Regions from separate parts of the Mesorhizobium australicum WSM2073 genome, predicted to be linked through region 2. Evidence: predicted binding sites of a transcription regulator. Region 2 holds the regulator's gene; the other holds the start of a gene.
What was found. Region 2 encodes LexA, which represses DNA repair genes until DNA is damaged. Its sites were predicted from a motif close to TGTTCNNNNTGTGTTCNG; they were not measured.
Positions count from the first base shown of each region.

Region 1: a site for LexA is predicted at 1,645-1,662, ahead of MESAU_RS02330 (DNA recombination protein RmuC). Genes of this name have one in related genera too.

Region 1 is NC_019973.1:498,838-503,258, forward strand. It holds gene MESAU_RS02315 (GNAT family N-acetyltransferase) at 1-106, opposite strand, end outside; gene fmt (methionyl-tRNA formyltransferase) at 103-1,056, opposite strand; gene def (peptide deformylase) at 1,061-1,591, opposite strand; gene MESAU_RS02330 (DNA recombination protein RmuC) at 1,695-2,951, shown strand; gene MESAU_RS02335 (GFA family protein) at 2,955-3,359, opposite strand; gene MESAU_RS02340 (cation diffusion facilitator family transporter) at 3,486-4,421, opposite strand, start outside.
Region 2 is NC_019973.1:4,106,812-4,111,232, reverse strand. It holds gene MESAU_RS19685 (ABC transporter substrate-binding protein) at 1-443, opposite strand, end outside; gene MESAU_RS19680 (GntR family transcriptional regulator) at 594-1,367, shown strand; gene lexA (transcriptional repressor LexA) at 1,778-2,521, shown strand; gene MESAU_RS19670 (ComEC/Rec2 family competence protein) at 2,515-4,421, opposite strand, start outside.

The DNA of each region.
Region 1 (4,421 bases), 2.6 Mb from region 2:
CGTCGACCAGTCCGGCCTCCGTCTGCTGGCCGAAAGCGTGTTCCTCGACGAGGCGGATGGCCTCGCGGTCCCGCGGCGTCGCCGCGCGTATCGACATCATGCTCATGAGAATTTCAGTCCTTTTTCGATCTTGGCTCCGCGCAAGAATTCCGACGCGGCGGCGGGCTTTCCGCCCGCACGTTGAACTTCGACCAGCCTAACCGCGCCTTTTCCGCAGGCGACTGTCAGCCGGTCATCGAGAATTCCTCCCGACCCGCCCAAATCTTCCGAAGGCGACACGCCTTCGGATAGCGTCGAGCGAAGCAGTTTCAGCCGTTCCATACGGCCGCCAATTTCAATCTCGGACCAGGCGCCGGGAAACGGCGACAGGCCACGAATGTGATTGTGAACCTCGGCCGCGGGCCGTGTCCACTCCACGCGCGTCTCGGATTTATCGATTTTCCTGGCGTAAGTCACCCCTTCGGCCGCCTGCGCGGTAAATGCCAGGGTGTTCTGTTCCAGCCGCGCCAACGCTTCCACCATCAGGGCAGCGCCGACACTCATCAACCGATCATGCAGATCGCCGGCTGTCATATCGGGGCCGATGGCGCATTTTTCAACCAGTCCCACCGGGCCGGTATCCAGCCCCGCCTCCATGCGCATCACCATCATGCCGGTCTCGGTATCTCCAGCCATGATGGCGCGCTGGATCGGCGCGGCGCCACGCCAGCGCGGCAAAAGCGATGCGTGGCCGTTGACGCAGCCAAGCCGGGGTGCGTCAAGAATTGCCTTGGGCAACAGCAATCCATAGGCGACGACCACGGCGATATCGCCGCCGAGGTCGGCAAAAGCAGCCTGCTCGGCCTCGCTTTTCAACGATGCCGGCGTTCGCGCCTCGATGCCAAGCCGCCCGGCCTCGCGCTGCACCGGTGACGGCGTCAGTTCCAACCCGCGCCGGCCGGCGGCGCGCGGTGGCTGCGTGTAGACGGCTGAAATCTCGTGGCCAGCCTCGGCGATGGCGCGCAGCGTCGGCACCGAAAACTCCGGCGTGCCCATGAAGATGACGCGAAGGGGCATTGCCCTATCCCACCAGCTTGCCTGGCGCCTTGTCCCTGGCGAGCTTCTTGAACTTCTTCACCACCATGTCGCGCTTCAGCTTCGAGATGTGGTCGATGAACAGCACGCCGTTGAGGTGGTCGATTTCGTGCTGCAGGCAGGTTGCCATCAGCCCCTCGGCCTCGATCTCCTGCAGCTTGCCGTCACGGTCCAGATATTTGACCCTCACCGAAGCCGGGCGCTCGACCTCGGCATAGTAATCAGGGATCGACAGACAGCCTTCCTCGTAGACGGACCGCGCGTCGGCGCTTTCGAGAATTTCCGGGTTGATGAAGACGTGTGGCGCCGGGGTTTCGTCTTCCTTGGCGAGATCGATCACCAGCATGCGCAGAGGCTCGCCGACCTGGATTGCCGCCAACCCGATGCCGGGTGCGTCATACATAGTTGCCAGCATATCGTCGGCCAGTTTGCGTACCGGCGCGTCGACGCGCTCCACCGGCTTGGAGACCTGGCGCAGGATGGGATCGGGAAGAATGATAAGCGGCTTGATCGGCATGGCGTTTCACCTAAGACCTCAATAGAAAGGCGTCAACCGGTGCGCCTGCGCCTCGTTCACGTTTTGATCTGTGCCAGACCGCCGAATCGGCTATGCTGTCCACATGAATGATCTGAGCACCATCCTTTCGGAGCCCGCCGCACGGCTCGGCGCCTCGACTATCACGCTCGGCCACGTCTTGGCCGTCGCCACATTGCTGTTTCTCGGCTTGTTCGTGGCGCTCGTCATCGCGCTGTGGCGCTCGGCCAAGGCGCGCGCGGTCGCCGCAGCGGAAGCCGCCGACCATGCCCGCGACGCCGAGGCGCGGATGGCCGGCATTCTGCAATCCCAGGCCGAGATGCAGGGCCGCATGGGCGCCATCGCCGAAGTGTTCGGCGCCCGCCAAGCCGAATTGACGCAGTCGATCGGCCAGCGGCTCGACGCCATGACCGGCCGCATCGGCCAGACCATGACCGAGCAGACCAAGTCCACGCATGAGAGCCTCGCGAAACTGCAGGAGCGGCTGGCGGTCATCGACACCGCGCAAGGCAACATCCAGTCGCTGGCCGGCCAGGTCGTGCAGCTGCAGGCGATCCTCTCCAACAAGCAGACGCGCGGCGCCTTCGGCCAGTCGCGCATGGAGGCGATCGTCGCCGACGGCCTGCCGCACGGCGCCTACGAATTCCAGGCGACGCTGTCGAACGGCAGCCGGCCGGACTGCCTGGTGAAAATGCCGAACGGCGCGCCGTCGCTTGCCATCGATGCCAAATTTCCCCTGGAAGCGTGGAATGCCATCCGGGCCGCCGATAACGCCGACCTGCAGAAGGTCGCGGCCCAGGCCTTCCGCCGCGATATCGAGGTCCATATCCGCGACATTTCGGAAAAATACCTGCTCCAGGGCGAAACCCAGGACACCGCCTTCATGTTCGTGCCGTCGGAATCGGTGTTCGCCGAAATCCACGAGAATTTCGAAGCGGTTGTCCAGAAGGCGCACCGTGCCCGCGTCATCATCGTCTCGCCTTCGCTCTTGATGCTGTCGATCCAGGTCATCCAGGCGATCCTCAAGGATGCGCGCATGCGCGAGCAGGCGCATCTGATCCAGGGCGAAGTCATTAGGCTGATGGAAGACGTCCAGCGTGTCGACGAGCGGGTGCGCAAATTGCAGGGCCATTTCGGCCAGTCGGCCAAGGACATCGAAGACATACTCGTCTCGACCTCGAAAGTGACCAAGCGTGGCCAGAAGATCGAGGCGCTGGAATTCGGAGAAGGCGAACCCGACGCCCCGCGCGGCGGCGCCCCTGCCAAGGTGGAGGCCGCACCGCGCGCTGCCGATTCAAAGACCGGGCAGCTGAGATTGAGGGTCGTCGAAGGCGACGACTGAACGCTACTGCTCTTCGACCGTCGTCATACCCTCGAATTCCGGAAGCCAGTGCAGCGCCGACCGGTGCCATTTCTGGTGTCTCGGGACCAGGTTCTGGCGCTGCCGCGAGGTCCCGACCCTGATCCCATAGACCTTCGGACCGTCGCCGACCGATGTCGCATAGAGATGCGAGCCGCAGTCGGCACAAAAAGCCTGCGTTCGCTTGGCGCCGCTCGCCACGGTCTTGATGTAGATCTTCGGTTCGCCGCTGGTGATCCGGTAGTGATCCTCCGTCGCAGGAACGGTAACGCGAAATGCCGTACCGGTCAGTTGCTGGCAATCGGTACAATGGCAGATCGAGGTCTTCTCCGGGTCGACCTCCGCCTCATAGGTGATGGCGCCACAATGGCAGCCGCCGTCGATCTTCATTGTCATTCCTCCAACTTCGATCGGCTGATTTTAGCGGCACGGAGACCCGAGGCAACGGCAGGGCGCTGGTCCAGAGGCCAGAATCCCGAAAAGTGCACCGCGGTGTCGCAAAGTTCGTACTCGAATCTATCCGGACGCGGATTCGATCAGCTTGCGCCGCTTTTCCCAGGTGCCTGACGTCTGCGGCTTGACGAACAGCCGCGTGATCTCAGGCATCTCCTTCTTCAACCGCGCCTCGATGCGCTCGACACAGGCCTCGATCTCCGGCGCCGACAAATGGTCCTCGAATTCGATGCTCAGGCCGGCGACGATTTCTTCCGGACCCATATGCACCGTCAGCACGCCGTTCGCCCGCTGCACCGCCGGATCCTGCTGGACGATCGCCAGCACCTTCCTCTGCACCTCGGGTGAGGCCGGCTCGCCGATGAGCAGGCCCTTGCTTTCACGCGCCAGGAAGATTGCCGTCGTGCCGAGGATGAGCGAGATGCCGATCGAGGCGGCGCCGTCGAGTTCGGGCATCTCGAAAATCTCCGCCGCCAATATGCCGGCAAAGGCGACGGCCAGGCCGAGAAGGGCGGCACTGTCTTCGAACAGCACGGTATAGACGCTCGGATCCTTGCTCGATTGCACGGCTTGCAGCCAGCCCTGCTTGCCCTTCTGCTTGCGGAATTCCTTCAGCGCCACCAGCCAGGAGCTGCCTTCGAACAGGAAGGACAGGCCGAGAACGATGTAGTTCACCCTAGCGTTGGCGACCGGCTCCGGCGCCATGATGTGGATGATGCCCTCGTAGAACGACACGCCAGCGCCCAGCGCGAAGACCAGAAGGGCGACGATGAAGCTCCAGAAATAGAGTTCACGGCCATGGCCGAGCGGGTGCGAGCTGTCCGCGGGGCGTGCCGCCCGGTGCATGCCGTAGAGCAACAGGCCGCCATTGCCTGTATCGACCAGCGAATGCACGCCTTCCGACAGCATGGCCGAACTGCCGGTGAAAAAGGTGGCGGCGAATTTGGTCAACGCTATGGCGAGATTGCCGGCGAGCGCCGCGTAGATAACCGTTCTGGA
Region 2 (4,421 bases):
TCCTGCAGATCGCTGGCGCCGGTCATGCCTTCGTCTCCGGCGTCCCATGACGGCACCAGCTTGGCCGCCACCGGATCGGTGACCGCGGCAAAAACGATCGGAATGCCGGAACCGGCGAGCGCTTTCTTGGCGATCTGTGAGACCGGCGTGGTGATGGTGTAGATCAGCTTGGGCTGCTCGGCCTGCAGCTTGGCGATCATCTGCGGCACCAGCGACGCATCGAAATTGGTGTGGCTCTCCGTGTAGACGACGTCCTTGCCCTCGACGAAGCCGTTATCCGTCAGCGCCTTCTTGAAGCCGGCTATGGCGGCGTTCAATTGCGGATGCTCGCCGAAATTGGCAATGCCGATACGGATCTGATCGGCCGCGGCACTGCCGGCACTGACCATCAATGCGCCTGCCAGGGCCAAGCCCGACAACCAAGCGGATTTCGACTTCAACATCATTTCCTCCCAGATTTGATCAGGGCCGCTTGGAAACGCGGCTACTACGGCGATCATGGTGAGTCCGCTGGTCTGTGTCAAACATTATATATAATTGTTGCTGTGACGCACTATCATATATACTTTTCGCCAGACGACGGATTGATCACCATGCTGAATGAAACGAGTTCCACAAAAACGGAAGCCGCCTATCAGCTGTTGCGGCGCGACATCCTGACCACGCGCCTCATGCCCGGCGCCCCGCTCAAACTGAGTGCGCTGCGCGGCACCTATGGCGTCGGCTGGACACCGTTGCGCGAAGCCCTGTCGCGGCTCGAGGCCGAACGCCTGGTCACCGCGATCAGCAATCGTGGTTTTGCCGTGGCTCCGGTGTCGCGGGCCGAGCTGGAGGATCTGGCACGCGCCAGGATGGTGGTCGAGATACCCCTGTTCCTCGAATCGATGGAAAAAGGCGGCAGGGAGTGGGAGGATGCCGTGGTCACCGCCCACTACCGGCTCTCGCGTTGCAAGACGGCGGTCGACGATCCCTCGGACGCGGCCGTCGACAGATGGGACGAGAACCACGAGGCTTTCCATGCGGCGCTGCTGAGCGCCGCCACATGCGACTGGCTGTTGCGGTTCCGCTCGACGATCTCGGATCAGCTGCGCCGGCATCATCGCTTCCTTGGTCTGGCGCCGACACTGCGGGCCGCGGCCGGCCTCAAGGATGGCTATGAAGAGGCAATCGAAGCGCTACGCGAAGCGATTGCGATCGAACACCATACCGCGATCATGGAAGCGGCGCTCGACCGTGACGTCGAGCGGGCCAAGGCGCTGATGACGGCGCATATCGGCTACACACTGCACGTCTATGTCCACAGCGAAGACAGCGGCGCTACCAGATACGCCGCTCGCGCCGGCAGCTTGAAGGCGGGTTCGGGATAACTTCAGCGCTTCCGCGACGCCTATTCGAACGCGCTGGCCGGAGTGCGCCGAACGCCCCGATCCATGGCCGCCCGAAGCTACCAATCGTTGGCATTTTGGTTTCGTTTCGTTCCGCGAATAATGGCTCCGCGAATTATACGTCCCTCCGAGGAGAAGCCTTCCAACTAACTGATGCCAAAGCCTCGTCGGCGGATGGGCCACAGGCCATTAACCAAAACGATTTCAATGCGCCTGCCGACGGCGGAAAGGACTGGTTGCCGCCCGCCGTCGCGGGCAAAAAACTTCAGACCCCTTAACAAATTCATTAAACTTTAAACGGTTGCAGAACACAACTGGAACAGATAGTGTTTGTTCTGGGTTTGTTTTTTCGATTCTGGTTCAACCTTTCGTTCAATGTCTTGGGGGCCGCCATGCTGACACGCAAGCAACATGAACTGCTGATGTTCATCCACGAACGGCTCAAGGAAAGCGGGATACCGCCTTCCTTCGACGAGATGAAGGAAGCACTCGATCTTGCCTCCAAGTCGGGGATCCATCGCCTGATCACGGCCCTGGAGGAGCGCGGCTTCATTCGCCGGCTACCCAATCGGGCGCGCGCGCTGGAAGTGCTGCGGCTGCCGGACTCGATCGCGCCGGGCCTCAATGCGGCAAAGAAGTTCTCGCCAAGCGTCATCCAAGGCAGCCTTGGCCAAGGCAGTCTCGGACGCCAGATCAGGCCGGCCGCTGCGCCTTCGCGCCTGCCCGCGGCCGGCAACGACGACGACGCGGTTTCAGCCGTGTCCATCCCGGTCATGGGCCGTATCGCCGCCGGTGTGCCGATCGATGCCATCCAGCATCAGACGCATTCGATCTCGGTGCCGCCGGACATGATCATGGGCGGCGAGCACTATGCGTTGGAGGTCAAGGGCGACTCGATGATCGAGGCTGGTATCTTCGATGGAGACACGGTCATTATCCGCAATGCCGACACGGCAAGCCCGGGCGAAATTATCGTGGCACTGGTCGACGAAGAGGAAGCGACACTGAAGCGGTTCCGCCGCAAAGGCGCTTCGATCGCGCTCGAGGCCGCCAATCCAGCCTACGAAACGCGCATTTTCGGGCCGGACAGGGTCAAGGTACAAGGCAAGCTGGTCGGGTTGATCAGGCGCTACTGAACCGGCTTGTTATCGGGCTTGTCGGGTTTTTTGTACGGCGGCAGCCCCCTCGCCTCGCGTGAGAATTTTCGCTGTTCGTGCCAGGGCCGGTATGGTCCGTCGACGGCAAACGCGATCGCGGCCCGGGTCGTGGCCGACTGGGGATTGAAGAAGACGGCAGCGCTTCCCTTGCGGGCGAGCTGCCGTTTGGTGACGACGAGAACCAGTGGATTGTGGCAGGCGTCATAGGCGGTTGCGTCATTGACGATGATCAGGTCGGCGAAAGCGCAGGCTTTCCAGGTGGTCTTGCGGTCCTCGACATAGGCAATGATCGCGCCGGAAGGGTGCCTGGCAAGGCACAGGCCTTCGCGGCAGTAGAAGGGCGATCCCGGCGGCAGGTCGGTGGGACTGGCAACATCGAATTGCCTGTCTGTCGTGTCGAACATTTCCGGTTTGACGATTGTTTCGGAGATCAGGGCGCGCTTCCAGTTGTCGGTTGCGAATTCGTTCGGACGTTCCCGGTTGACGGCCAGTTCGCCATTGCCGATCGGCAGCGCGACCAGCCGCGCATCTTCCGAGATCAGCACATCGGGCGCGCGTGTGTGCGACACAGTCAACAGGCCGGCGAGCGCGAATGGCAGCGCCGCGAGCCGCAGCCATGTCGTCGCCATCGTCGCGATAACCAGCGCGACGGTGACCAGCAGCACGGATTGCTGCGAAATCAGCCCGACTCCATCGACCGGAGAGCGCTCCGATATCCACGCCGACACGGCGATCATTGCTGTCAGGCCCTTGCCCATGAGGTAGAGAGCCGGCCAATCCAGTCCGAATGGCATCAACAGCGCGCTGGCGACGGCCAGGAACATCACGACCGACACGATAGGCATCACGGCCAGATTGGCGAACAGGCTGAGCGGCGATACCCGCTGGAAATGCCAGATGGCAAACAGTGCCGTGGCGCTGCCGGCGATAATGGACGTCATGGCCAATCCACCTGTCGCCAGCAGGAATTTTCGCGTCAGGAACCCGGGCAGCGATCGCTTTGGCGGCGGTGGCCGCGTCTTTCCCGCACGGTGATCGGCCCAGCCGGCATAAGCGCCAACCAGGGCCGCGGTCGCGGCGAACGACATCTGAAAGCTCGGGCCGACGACCTCGTGCGGCGAGACCAGGATGACGGCGATCGCCGAGATCCCCAGATTGCGCATGGTCAGCGCAGCGCGATCGAAGAAGACGGCAATCAGCATCACCGCCAGCATGATGAAGCTGCGTTCGGCGGCAACGACGACACCGGAAATGATGAGATAGGCCGCGATCGAGAACAGTGCGGCGGCGGCCGCGTATTTCTTCACCGGCCGGCGCGCGGAAAAGTCTGGAAACAGCGCGAAGGCACCACGCAGCAGACCCATGATGGTGCCGGCCACAAGCGCCATATGCAGTCCCGAAATAGAGATGATGTGATAGATGCCGGTACGCCGCATCGCTTCATTGATTTCATCGGGTATGCCGGCGCGCACGCCGACGATCAGCGCCGCCGCGATCTCGCCTTCAGCGCCGCCGACGCTGCCCCTGATGTGGTCGGCGATGGATTCGCGGGCATTTTCGATGCCTGAAAAAAGGCGAGCCGATAGCGGCATCTCACCGTCGTCGGCGGAAACAACCGTTGGATTGCCGAGAAAGAAGCCGCTGCCGCCGATGCCGGCGAAATAGCTGTCGAAAGAGAAGTCGTAGCTGTCCGGCCGCACCGGGCCGGTCGGCGGCAACAGTTTGGCGTAGCCTGTGATGAGCGAGCCGGCGGTCATTCCCGGCGGTATCTTGCGTGCGGAAAGCCGGACCCTTTCCGGCGCATAGCGCAGTTTCGGCCGGGCGGTCGAAATCACGTCCATGGTCAGCCGGATGCGGCCGCTCTCCATCTCCTCGATCG